DNA from 3 places in the Pseudoalteromonas sp. GCY genome. Region 1 is predicted to be linked to each of the others. Evidence: predicted binding sites of a transcription regulator. Region 1 holds the regulator's gene; each other region holds the start of a gene.
What was found. The regulator sigma-54, encoded in region 1, starts transcription at its own class of promoters, with help from an activator protein. The targets are predictions, from matches to a motif close to GTTGGCACGNNNNTNGNNT.

Region 1 (4,238 bases):
TGGCTTATTAAACTATCAGGTAACTGCTGATAAGATGGAGTTGTATCAAGATCTTGGCTTTAGTCACTTTGAAAAGCCCATTTTCACCTTATATAACGGTGAACAGAATTGGCAAATAAGTGCATTAGAAGCAACACTGTACGAAAACAATACCTTGATATTAGAAGGCAATGTGCTGGCAAAGAATTTAACGCCTAACGCCATGATCACCGATATCAATGCCGATAATGTAAGAGTTGAAATTAAGCAAAAATTGATGAAATCGGAACACCCTGTCGTTATCACGGGTCCTAGTCTTAGGATCACAGGTAAAGGACTGCATGCGGATCTACAAAAGCAAGTGATCGAGCTCATCAACCACACAAAGACAATTTATTATGACCAGTAAAATCATTAACAAACTAGTTTTCATAGGCTTGCTTGCAAGTTCTACTCTAGCAGTTGCTGCAGAACAAAATGAAGTCATTATTGATGCTGGCCGTCAGCAAGCTCAACTGCAAAGCAACATCGGTATTTTTGAACAGAATGTTGTTATTATTCATGGCAACAGAAAAATAAATGCCGATCGCCTAGAAGTCCACCGACGCGCGGAGCTTGGTACTAACAAGCAACTGCTTGTTGCAACTGGCAGCCCTGCTATTTTCAGTGAACGTCAACCTGATGGTAATTTGCTAGAAGCCAAAGCAAAAGAAATTCGTTACGACGTTGCGAAAGGCACCTTAGTCATTTCTGGCGATGCGGAAATCAATCAAACTGGGCAAAAAATCAATGCACAAGTCATCACCTATGACATTGAAAAGCAATTGATCAGTGCTGAGCGCTCAGACCAAGAAGATTCCCGTGTAAGAACCATCCTTGTTCCTGTAGATGACAAAAAAGACGCAAAAGATAAAAAAGCGCAGGAAGAAGGTAACAATCAATGAGCGAGCTCAAAGCAACTGGTTTAGCAAAGAGTTATAAAGGCCGTCAGGTCGTCAAAAATGTTGGCTTAAGTGTTCAAGCTGGCAGCATTGTAGGCTTATTGGGCCCAAATGGCGCAGGTAAAACTACCACCTTTTATATGATTGTAGGGTTAGTACCAAGCGACAAAGGTTTTATTCAGATTGATGACGAAGATATCACTTTGCTACCGATGCACAGCCGCGCGCGACTTGGTATTGGCTATCTACCGCAAGAGTCTTCAATCTTTAGAAAACTCACGGTCTATCAAAATTTGATGGCGATTTTAGAAACTCGAAAAGACTTATCTAAAGTTGAAAGAGAAGCTGAACTCAACGAGTTACTGGATGAGTTTAATATTCAACACATTCGCGACTCACAGGGCATGGCATTGTCGGGAGGCGAAAGAAGACGCGTAGAAATCGCTCGCGCTTTAGCCGCTAATCCTAAGTTTATCTTGTTAGATGAACCTTTTGCTGGTGTTGATCCTATTTCGGTGTTAGATATAAAGACAATCATAGAGCACCTAAAAAACCGCGGTATCGGTGTGCTTATCACCGATCATAATGTTAGAGAAACACTGGACGTATGTGAAAAAGCCTACATCGTTTCACACGGTGAGTTAATCGCTGCAGGCACGCCAGAACATGTTTTGGCAGATCAAACCGTAAGAGATGTCTACCTAGGCGAACAATTCAAGCTATAGTTAAGACGTAGTATTAATAACTGTTAAAAAGGATTGTTAGAGATACATGAGGCAATCATTACAGCTGCGCATGGGGCAGCAACTTACAATGACTCCACAGCTGCAACAAGCCATTCGCTTGCTGCAGCTTAGTACATTGGATCTGCAACAAGAAATACAAGAAGCATTAGACAGCAATCCATTGTTAGAAGTGGAAGAAGGTGATAATACTGACGGCGAAAACGCTGACCAACATAGTCAAGAAAAGAGCAGTGCTGACGACAATCAAGATTCAGGCGATGAAGCGCAGGTTAGTGACTATGAGATAGACTCAGATACCGCCATGAGCAAAGACACTGTGAGCGATGACCTTGCCATGGATGTCACTTGGGACGAGTATATGAGTGCAGCACCCGCTGCAAGCTCAGGCCCACTTCCCGATGACGATAATGTTTATCAAGGGGAAACCTCTGAATCTCTCCACGACTATCTCATGTGGCAACTTGAGCTGACGCCATTTAGTCCAACAGATAGAGCTATTGCGATTGCGATTATTGAAGCGGTCGACCTGTCAGGCATTTTAACACTGTCTTGCGAAGACATTTTAGAAAGCATTAATGATGAAAGTAGCGAAGAGCCTATTGAGCTGGATGAAGTCGAAGCCGTGCTCAAACGTATTCAGCTTTTCGACCCTGTCGGTATCGCAGCGCGTAGTTTACAAGAATGCTTGTGTATTCAGCTAAATCAATTCGCCCCAGATACGCCATGGATTGCCGAAACGAAAATGATCCTGACAGAGCATATCGACTTGCTTGCCAGCCGTGACTATCGAACTTTGGCAAAGAAAACGCGCCTTAAAGAAGCCGATCTCAAAGAGGTCATGACGTTAATTCATAGCCTTAACCCAAAACCAGCTGCAAGCATTATTCATGAAGAGCCTGAATATGTGATCCCTGATGTATCGGTGAAAAAAGTAAAAGGTCGTTGGGTCGTAGAGCTAAATCCTGATGCTATGCCTAAAATAAGAGTAAATGACCATTATGCTGCGATGTCTAGAACGGCGAAATCCAGTACGGATAGTCAGTTTATTCGCTCACATTTACAAGAAGCAAAGTGGTTTATTAAAAGCTTAGAAAGCCGAAATGATACTTTATTAAAAGTTACCAATTGCATTGTGCAACAACAACAGGCATTCTTTGAACATGGCCCCGAAGCAATGCGCCCTATGGTGCTAAATGATGTTGCTGAAATGGTTGAGATGCATGAGTCCACAATTTCCCGTGTGACAACACAAAAATACATGCATACACCTCGGGGAATATTTGAGCTGAAGTATTTCTTCTCTAGCCATGTAAGTACAGAAAATGGAGGTGAGTGCTCCTCTACAGCAATTAGAGCACTTATCAAAAAGCTGGTAGCTGCAGAAAATACCGCTAAGCCATTGAGTGACAGCAAAATTGCAGATATCTTAGCTGAGCAAGGAATTAAGGTAGCGAGACGCACGATTGCAAAATATCGTGAATCCCTAGCCATTCCACCGTCAAATCAGCGTAAAAGCTTGATATAAGACGTAAAACCCAAGAAGGAAAAATGCTTATGCAACTAAATCTAACTGGTCGCCATGTAGAAATTACTGACTCATTAAGAGACTATGTCACCAACAAGTTTGCGAAGCTAGAAAGGCACTTTGATCATATCAATAATGTGCATGTGATCCTTGATGTCGAGAAGCTAGTACAAAAAGCAGAAGCAACATTACACGTAAACGGCGGCGAGCTATTTGCATCAACAGAGCATCAAGATATGTATGCCGCAATTGATGGCCTTATCGACAAGCTAGATCGTCAAGTTATTAAACACAAAGAGAAGCTTACTCGACACTAAGATGAAATTAAGTGAATTAGTGAACAAGGACTGCAGTAAAGCTGCGGTCCTTTTTAATAGCAAAAAACGTATTTTAGAATACATCAGCGAACTGGCTCATAGCCAAATTCCAAATACCAGTCAGCATGCTATCTTGGACGCCTTAATGGCGCGAGAGAAATTAGGCAGCACAGGGATCGGTAAAGGCATTGCCATTCCCCATGGTCGACTTGAAGGTTTGGATAAAATCCTTGCAATGGTACTTGTCAGCGAGCAAGGGATCCAGTTTGAAGCCATAGATAAGCAGCCTGTCGATATTTTTGTCGCGTTCATCGTACCCGAAGGTGATAATCGACAGCACCTGAAGACCTTAGCGGCGATTGCTGATACACTCAAAGACAAGTCTTTTTGCAAAATGCTTAGGCAAGCAAAAAGTGACGATGAGTTATATGCAGTGATCCAAGGTGAACTTGATGAGTGATGAAGAAAAAGGACTCGAGCTTATCATTATCAGTGGCCGCTCAGGCTCTGGTAAATCTGTAGCGCTTCGAGTATTGGAAGACTTAGGCTACTATTGTGTAGATAACATTCCAGTCAATTTGCTGCCGTCTTTAGTCCGCAGTGTTTCAGACAACTATAATAAAATTGCAGTGAGCATTGATGTTAGAAACTTGCCTAAAGAACAGGACGAGTTTAATGACATTCTTGAATACTTACCCGGCTTCGCCAAACCTACCCTGTTTTATTTAGA
Region 2 (4,238 bases), 870 kb from region 1:
CGGCCCTGATATTACTAAACTTTAAACACTAGCACTTGGCTATTTAGCTGCTCGGCTAGCGCTTCTAAGTCATTACTTACATCGGCATTACTCTGCGCATTTCGGGTAATTTCAGAAATACTGCTACTGAAATCATTAATATTTTCGCTGATTTCCGCAACTACCGTTGTTTGTTCTTCTGTCGCCGTTGAAACCTGAATATTCATACCAACGATTTCATCCACCGCCTTATCAATATCGGTCATTATTTGAGCTGACTCATTGGCCCTATCTACCCCCGCAGCTGCACTTGATTGCGCGTTCTCCATCGACGATACCGCATTTTGTGCCATGCCCTGTAACTTACTGATCATATCTCGGATCGATTCCGTGGCTTTTTGCGTGTTATGTGCCAATTGCCTGACTTCGTCGGCAACAACCGCAAAACCTCGGCCTGATTCCCCAGCTCTCGCAGCTTCTATTGCAGCGTTTAATGCTAAAAGATTAGTTTGTTCAGCCACACCTTGGATCATTAACACCACTTGGTTGATCTCATTAGACTGGTCATTCAACGCTTTAATTAACTGCGCGTTATCTCCTACTTCACTAGCAAGGCGCTCAATGGCTTGAATATTTTGCGAAATAACATCCATTCCTTGTTTCGCAAGCTTACCTGACATCTCGGCTTTGTTCGCGGTATTCATCGCGTTGTGCGCTACTTCTTGTATCGCGCTGCTCATTTCTGTTGCCGCCGTTGCAATCATCACTGTTTGCTGCTCTTGCTCTTGTGAAGTGCCCGCAATCGACTGACTAATACCATTCAACTCATTAGACGTAGTAGAAAGGCTATTCACGATTGTGACAAGATTGGTAACTAGCTGATGTAAGCTCGACACCATAGTGTTAAAGTCATTTCCAATCTGACTCAACTCATCTTGTCCCTCAACGACTACACGCTGGGTCAAATCAGCATCTCTTGCAATATTGCCAATACGCATACGCAAACGACTGAGCGGCTCATTGATTGACCTAAAGATCAACATCCCAATCAGCACCATAACAATCACAATGACGACGGATGAGGCAATCATCACGGTTTTTGTTGTACTGGCTTCCAAGCGACCTCTATCTCGTAGCCTGCTAGCTTCAGTAAGTTGCAATTCAATCAACTTACTGTAGCTCTCACTTAAGGGGTCAAAGGCAGCATAGAGCTCGCGTACAAATTTATCATATGGAATTTCATTAAAGGTGTTTGCGTTGACTCTGCTAGTATAGTTAGATAGTAGCTCCTTTACGACAAGCTCTGCGCTTTCAGCCTGCTTAATTAAATTGCGCTCTTCACTCGTTAGATCAGTAGATAAATAGTCACTCCACTCCTTTTCAGCAATATTTTTAGCTTCTGCAATTTGGTTAAGCGCGGCCCTATTTGATAACTGGTTCCCTCGTAACTTATGAAATGTATCTACGATCACTACCGCATAATTATCCGACACCACTTTTATCTTCCTAAGAGGTACGACTCTGTCATCGTAGATATGATCAATATAACTGGTAAGATTCGATAATGTTCCGATTGTGAAGATGGTTGCAAGAATAAAAAACACAGCAGGTATGCCTGAAAGCGACAACAATCTGCTTTTAACTGAAACCCTATTTAGCATAGTCTGATTTTTATTGAGTAAACATAGAAATAAAGTATTACTCAAAGTTCGTAGATTACAATATTAATTGCAAATTAAGCAGCGTGCTCTTGATGTGTATCATATTTCTTTACTGTGTCTACTCCATTTTTAGAGTATTGATTTTTAACCCTATTACAAAAAAGAGGAGAAGCTTTTATCGGCTTCTCCTCTTACATTCCACGTCGAAATTGTTTTCGCTTAACACTCTTCGTTTTCAGCGTTCAGGTTCTCTTTTACATCTTCACAGGCATCTTCTACACTGTTTTCCACTTCCTGAACCGTTTCATCGAAACGCTCACCCGCATCTTCCGCTGGACCTTCACTACAACCAAAAAGTGCTAAAATTGAAACAAAACCAAATGCTTTTGCTAATGTGATTGCTGATTTCATAATCTATCTCCTAAAACCGTTTTTGTACGTTAAATCCCTTTTACCTGGGAGCTCGTGCTTTACCAAAAATAAACGAAATAATCATAAAGGCGATAAACACAAAGAATAGAATTTTCGCCATACCTGCCGCAGCGCCCGCGATTCCAGTGAAACCTAACACGGCTGCGACAAGTGCTAGGAATAAAAACATTACAGCCCAACTCAACATAACATTCTCCTTAGGCAGTTAGTTCTTGCAACTGCTTCATTTGATCGTGACAAGCTTGCATTCTGGTTTGAATTTGCAGTAATACACTCTTACATTTAGGTGGAAGATCTTTACTTAGCGCTTTATCAAGCTTGCTTAACACTTTGTCTTCCACTTCTTCTAGCTGCGAAATATAGGTGTGCTCTTTGTCAGTGCTCACCATACCAACCAACTTGGTGTACGATTCACGAATGTCGATGCTAAGTGCTGAATCAGTCTCGATTTCACCTTCGTCGATAAGAACAAATGGTTGTAGATCCGAGATTGCTTGCGCTTTATCTACAATCATTTGGTCAAATACGCGGTTTAGTTCAATATTATCTAGCTTCTTTTTAGCTTCGGTGTAAAAATCAACACCACCATTTAATACTTTAATGAGCTCTTTTACCGGCTCCATGTCGTAATTTGAATCTGCCATAAATAACTCCTTTCGTTGCAATATTTAATAAGTGCATTTTGCAAATATTATTTTCTGTCCCTTTCGTTAATGCAGATTAAATGCCAAATTATAAACCTTTATTTTACAAGGATTTTTAATATAATAACTTTCAAAGCGATGAAAATTTTACAAACCAGATGTAATTTATTCCTGTGATAATTGCGCACTTAAGGTCGTGCTACCTTTAGCATTGAAGTCCATAGTCCTAATTGGGAAAGGAATTAAGATATCGTTATCAGCTAAAACACGGCTAATTGTACAAATTGCTTGGTGCCTGACCACCATAAAGCCGGGATCCGCTGGGTAGTCTATCCAAAACCACACTAATAGATTGATAGAGCTATCACCAAAAGACTCAGCATAGACATCCGTTTCTTTTTGGTTTACTACGAAATCAAGCTTATTAATTGCCTCAACAATCACCTCGCGGGCTTGTTCTGGGTCATCCGCATATGAGATACCAACTGGTACTTCTATTCTTCGCTTACCAAGCTTAGTGTAGTTTTGTAACTCATTCTTAAAGAGAATTTTGTTGGGAATATAAGACAGCTGGCCGTAAAAATTTTCTACTAAGGTATTTCTCAAATTGATTTTGCTTACCGTGCCAAAGCAATCCTTGGTTCTGATAATGTCACCGACCATAAAGGGCTTTCTGACTCCCATCACAAATCCAGCGATGAGGTTCTCGGTCATGTCTTGGAATGCAAAGCCAATAGCAAGGCCAATGATCCCCGCCCCAGCCAACAATGACATTACGGCACCTGATAGTTTTACTATATCTAAAGCGAAGAAAATCCCAATGGCAATAATAGAGACTTTAAATATGGAACTAATAAGAGAAGCAACTTGTTCTGTCTTTATTGCTTTTTTAATCGCTTTAGAAAACCAAGTCGATGATATTTTAGCCAGTACTGTAAAGAATATTAGTATCATTAAGGCTAGGATCATATTCGGTAGTAACTGCACACCGGATTCAAGCCAAGAGATTAACTTATCATTAATTAACGTCCAAAATTTTTCTAAATTCATAATTACTCATTCCTATATAAGTACGCGACAAAGATAGAATGCAGTAATCATTCCTACTGATATTAATTAGCCGTTCATGAAAAAGGTAATTATTACAAAGTAATGTACACATTTTCTCGGTAAATTCTTCCTTAAAACTTACCAAAAAAATAAAAAATATATACAATTCAGAAACTTACAATATGGCACAACAGCTGCAATAGGTAATTCGACTACGAAATTAAAGGAGTTTAATTATGAAAAAGACATTAATTGCAACTGTACTTGTATCTTCACTTACTACTGCTTCAGCTTTTGCTGCTGATAATTCTTGGGAAAAAGAAGCAAGCGATGCTTGGATAGACGGTAAAGCAGAAGCGACGCTACTTTTCAACGGTGAGCTGAACAACTTTGACATTAACACAGATGTAAAAAATGGCGTTGTAGTGCTAACTGGTAAAGTTGAACACTCAGTAGACAAAAAGCTAGCTGA
Region 3 (4,238 bases), 470 kb from region 1:
TTAAGCGGCTGCAAGGCCTCTAACGAAGCGCTACCACAAGCAGACGATGGCTATCAGACCTATATCCACACTGGCGACACCTTTAAACATTTGCAATTTACGGATATCAAAAACCAAGCCGTTAGGTTCGATGCTAATCACAAAAAGTTGGTAATTTTATTCGCGACATGGTGCTCCGATTCGCAACGCTTATTGAGTGAACTAAAACAATCTGAATTACTCACCCAGGCCGAGTTAACCATCGTTGCCATTGGTCGAGAAGAAACTAACATTACACTTGAGCAATTCAACGAAACCATGCAATTGCCCATCCATTTTGTTGCCGATCCCAATCGAGATATTTACAACACGTATGCCAATAAAGGCATTCCTAGAGTCATCTTGCTTGATGAACGCAACCAAGTGATGCAAACCCTCATCGGTGAGCAACCCAACACCTTATCAAAACTAAACTGGAATTAACGAGGTAACTATATGAATCCAGAAGTCGTTAGCATTCTCACGATGGCCAAAGTTATCCAAACCGCCGTTGCCCCTGTATTTTTAATTACGGGTATTGCTGCGACCTTAGGGGTACTATCAAACCGCTTAGCACGGATCACGGATAGGGCGCGTTTACTCGATCGCAAGATTAATACCACGCAAGATGAAGAACTCAAAATGCACTTTAGCCGTGAAATGCGCGCACTGTTAAAACGGTCTCGTTTTATTCACGTTGCATTTAGCATGAGTGTACTCAGTGCGTTGCTTGTGTGTGCAGTGGTTATGCTGCTGTTCATGTCACACTTGTACAGTATGCCATTGGGCATTACTTTATCGTCTTGTTTTATCGCCGCTATGGTGCTGCTTATTGGCGCGTTTGTCTCTTTGCTTGGAGAAATATTTCTTGCCACCCGCAGTATGCGCAGGGGCATGATATTCAAAGATATCGAGAGCTGATTATTTGAAACTCGTTGCCTTCGTCACAGGGCACTTATCGCAATTGTTTGATTATATTTGTAATTTACATTGAAAATAGGGAAAAATCATTAGGGGTTTACTATGAAGAAACTACTTACCGTCACACTATTTAGCTGTCTTGCAGCAACAGCGCAAGCTAACACTATGTTTGAATCGGCTGAAGATGCTATTGAATACCGCCAAGCGTCTTTCCAATTGATCCGTTTCCAGATTGGCAATATGGGCGACATGCTAAAAGGCAAAGTACCATTTGATGCTGAAGTATTTAAACAACGTGCTCACAATGCTGCGCAATTATCGCAAATGCCTTGGGAAGCATTCATTGACGGTTCTGACAAAGGCAATACTGATGCTTTACCAGCCGTTTGGTCAAACAGAGCTGAGTTCGATGGTAAAGCCAAGCAATTTGCCGAGTATGCTCAAGCACTGGCTGTTGCAGCTGACTCTGGTGACAAAAAGCTGATTGCTTCTGCATTTAAAGATTGGGCAAAAGGCTGTAAAGACTGTCATAAATCTTTTAAAGATTAAGAACACCAGCGTATAAAAACAAAACAGCCGCATATTTGCGGCTGCTTACTATCTGAATATCTCGTCACTTGCTTGGCTATCACCAACGACATAATAACTCAGACATCGCACCGAGTAACCCACAGCCCTGCTTAATCACACAGCCAAATTGAATTACTGTCAGTGCTAGACTCGTAGATGGCGTCTAGTGATCAATCATCAATATAGTCGAAATCATCATCGCCTAGATTTCTACGTAGGCGTTTTTGCTCTAAGTAGTCGTCTAGCTTTCTTTTGACTTTACGCTTTTGCTTGTCATGTTGGTTACGACCCAACTTTTCAAATTCATCGTCTGCAAAATCATCATCAAGCGCATCGTAAGAGAATGTCTTACCCACAACTAACTCCAAAATAAAATAGTCATTAATAAAATGAGAGCCGTCTCTCAAGATCACTATTTAGCGCTAAATTGTCATTCTGAAAAGTGAGAGTTTCTTATCCTTACAATAAAAATCTTTTATTGCCTAATTCATTTTGACAAAAACAACTATATTTTAGTCAATTTCATCACTTTTAGAGCACATTAACTTTCAACAATAAAACACAATACATTGATTTTATTTGAGTTTATATTTGGCATTGTTCTTGTAACAACAATCATGCAACTGAGCCAATAAGGATCGACCATGAATAAAATTTTACTACTAACAGCAGCAACAATGATGACAACCACCGTCGCTGCACACGAAAAAAATAACATCACGTTTAGCGGTGACAATTGTGAAGTAGAATTTCAGAATGACGTTAGGATCACGCCTGATAACTTGGTGATCACAACGGCCAAAAACAAAACAGCTGAGATCAACAATCTTGGCGAACTGACACTCAATGGCGAGCGCATCGCACTTAATACACAGCAAAAAACGATGCTCACGCAATATGGTGATGAACTAAGAGGCCGCCTACCACAAGTGGCTGATATTGCTTTTGAAGGCATAAAACTAGCGGGCGTTGCCCTTAATGAAGTGGCGCAAACCTTTAATTTAACCAGTTTAGATAGCATCCATGCTGTGATCGATGACCTCGAAACAGAAGTGCAAAATACGTTTTATCAGCAAGGTGCGTTTGTGATGGGCAAGCAAACCTTTGATGAGTTCGGCCAAAATTTCGATAATCAGTTTGAAGAAAAAATCGAGACCGCAGTACAAGGTGCCATGATGCAATCGATAGGTAGCTTACTGGTTGCGATTGGCAACGAAATGTCAGATGCAAACGGTGATATGAGCAGCTTTGAACAACGTATGGAAAACTTCGCAACACAAATCGAAACTAAAGTTGAACAACAGGCAGAATCTATTGAGAAAAAAGCCGACGCACTGTGTGGCGACTTTGAACAAATCGCGAAAAACGAAGCTATTGTAGCAAGGTCTATCCCCGCAATGTCAGAGTACCAACTGTTTAAATTTAAATAATCTAACGTTGGCATAACTTACATTTAATTAAGGGTACGTTATGCCAACCCTTTCCTTTGTGCATCAGCCAACTCCCCCAGCGTTTTAATCGCTTGCTCTACCGACGCATCCCACGGCAAACCATAACTGATACGTATACAATTTTGATACTTTTTGCTGGCACTAAATAGCGTACCAGGCGTAATACTGATCCCGTGCTCCAAGGCTTTTTGGAACAGCAAGGCACCATCGACGTGCTTACCTAAGTCTAACCACAGCACACAACCGCCTTGCGGGCGACTGACTCTTACCTCACTACCAAATGCAACATTCACCGCTTGGATCATGCGATCTCGATTCTCAATTAACCGTTTACGGACCAACTTTAAATGGCGCTCGTAGCCTCCAGAGCTGAGAAAATCCGCCAGAGCCCATTGATTCATTAAAGATGACGAGCAACTCAACGCACGTTTTATGCGCTTTGCTTTTGCACTAAATTGACTGGCGACCATCCAACCCACCCGATAGCTAGGCGCTGCGGTTTTTGAAAATGACGCACATGTGATCACTAAGCCCTTTTGGCTAAATGCTTGTGCCGGTATGCCGCGCTGCTCGGTAAAATATAAATCGCCATACACATCGTCTTCTATCAACACCACGTCACGTTGCTCTAATAGCGCCACCAGCTGCGCACGTCTCGTATCTGGCATAAAACTACCAAGCGGGTTACTAATACTGGTAGAAAACACACACGCTCGAATATCATGCTTTTCAAGCGCCCGTTCAAGGTCGCTCAGCCAAATGCCATCATCCGGGCAAACAGGTATTTCAATGGCCTTTAGCCCTAAGTTTTCAGCCAGTTCAACAATGCCAAAATAACAGGGGGATTCAATCGCTATCACGTCTCCGGGCTTGGTCACCGCTTGTAACGCAATCGCTAATGCTTCTTGCGCGCCATTGGTGATCACCACTTCATCCATGTCGATTGCTAAGCCCATATCCAAATAACGCCGCACGATTTGCTTTTTTAAGCTATCCAAACCATCCATAGGACCATAATTGATGAGCTCATTCCCCGCTTCTTTCATTGCGCGGCGCATAATTTTGGCAAGAACCTGCTCAGTACCAGCAATGGCGATGGGGTTGGCGATACCTAAAGGGATTGCATGTGGTTGATGGATCCCCTTATACACTTGTTCAATCAACGCCTGCTTGTTAACCACCACAGGTTTGGCGGGCAATCGTGCGCGCTTCGGTGAGTCGTTGTGTGAAGATCTGTGGCATAAAAAGTAGCCGGACTTCTCTTTGGCAATGACTTTT

Region 2: a site for sigma-54 is predicted at 2,786-2,804, ahead of JJQ94_RS18340 (PA2169 family four-helix-bundle protein). Genes of this name have one in related genera too.
Region 3: a site for sigma-54 is predicted at 2,100-2,118, ahead of JJQ94_RS05545 (DUF2884 family protein). Genes of this name have one in related genera too.

What each region holds. Positions count from the first base shown of each region.
Region 1 covers NZ_CP068023.1:3,765,260-3,769,497, forward strand. Annotated here, with positions in the region: gene lptC (LPS export ABC transporter periplasmic protein LptC) at 1-388, shown strand, start outside; gene lptA (lipopolysaccharide transport periplasmic protein LptA) at 378-923, shown strand; gene lptB (LPS export ABC transporter ATP-binding protein) at 920-1,645, shown strand; gene JJQ94_RS22350 (RNA polymerase factor sigma-54) at 1,692-3,191, shown strand; gene hpf (ribosome hibernation promoting factor) at 3,221-3,508, shown strand; gene ptsN (PTS IIA-like nitrogen regulatory protein PtsN) at 3,510-3,968, shown strand; gene rapZ (RNase adapter RapZ) at 3,961-4,238, shown strand, end outside.
Region 2 covers NZ_CP068023.1:2,897,613-2,901,850, forward strand. Annotated here, with positions in the region: gene JJQ94_RS18325 (methyl-accepting chemotaxis protein) at 15-1,583, opposite strand; gene JJQ94_RS18330 (hypothetical protein) at 1,860-2,051, opposite strand; gene JJQ94_RS18335 (DUF1328 domain-containing protein) at 2,092-2,259, opposite strand; gene JJQ94_RS18340 (PA2169 family four-helix-bundle protein) at 2,270-2,716, opposite strand; gene JJQ94_RS18345 (mechanosensitive ion channel family protein) at 2,882-3,766, opposite strand; gene JJQ94_RS18350 (BON domain-containing protein) at 4,003-4,238, shown strand, end outside.
Region 3 covers NZ_CP068023.1:53,301-57,538, reverse strand. Annotated here, with positions in the region: gene JJQ94_RS05565 (TlpA family protein disulfide reductase) at 1-462, shown strand, start outside; gene JJQ94_RS05560 (DUF2721 domain-containing protein) at 475-939, shown strand; gene JJQ94_RS05555 (c-type cytochrome) at 1,042-1,488, shown strand; gene JJQ94_RS05550 (PA3496 family putative envelope integrity protein) at 1,680-1,865, opposite strand; gene JJQ94_RS05545 (DUF2884 family protein) at 2,154-2,939, shown strand; gene JJQ94_RS05540 (aminotransferase-like domain-containing protein) at 2,978-4,238, opposite strand, start outside.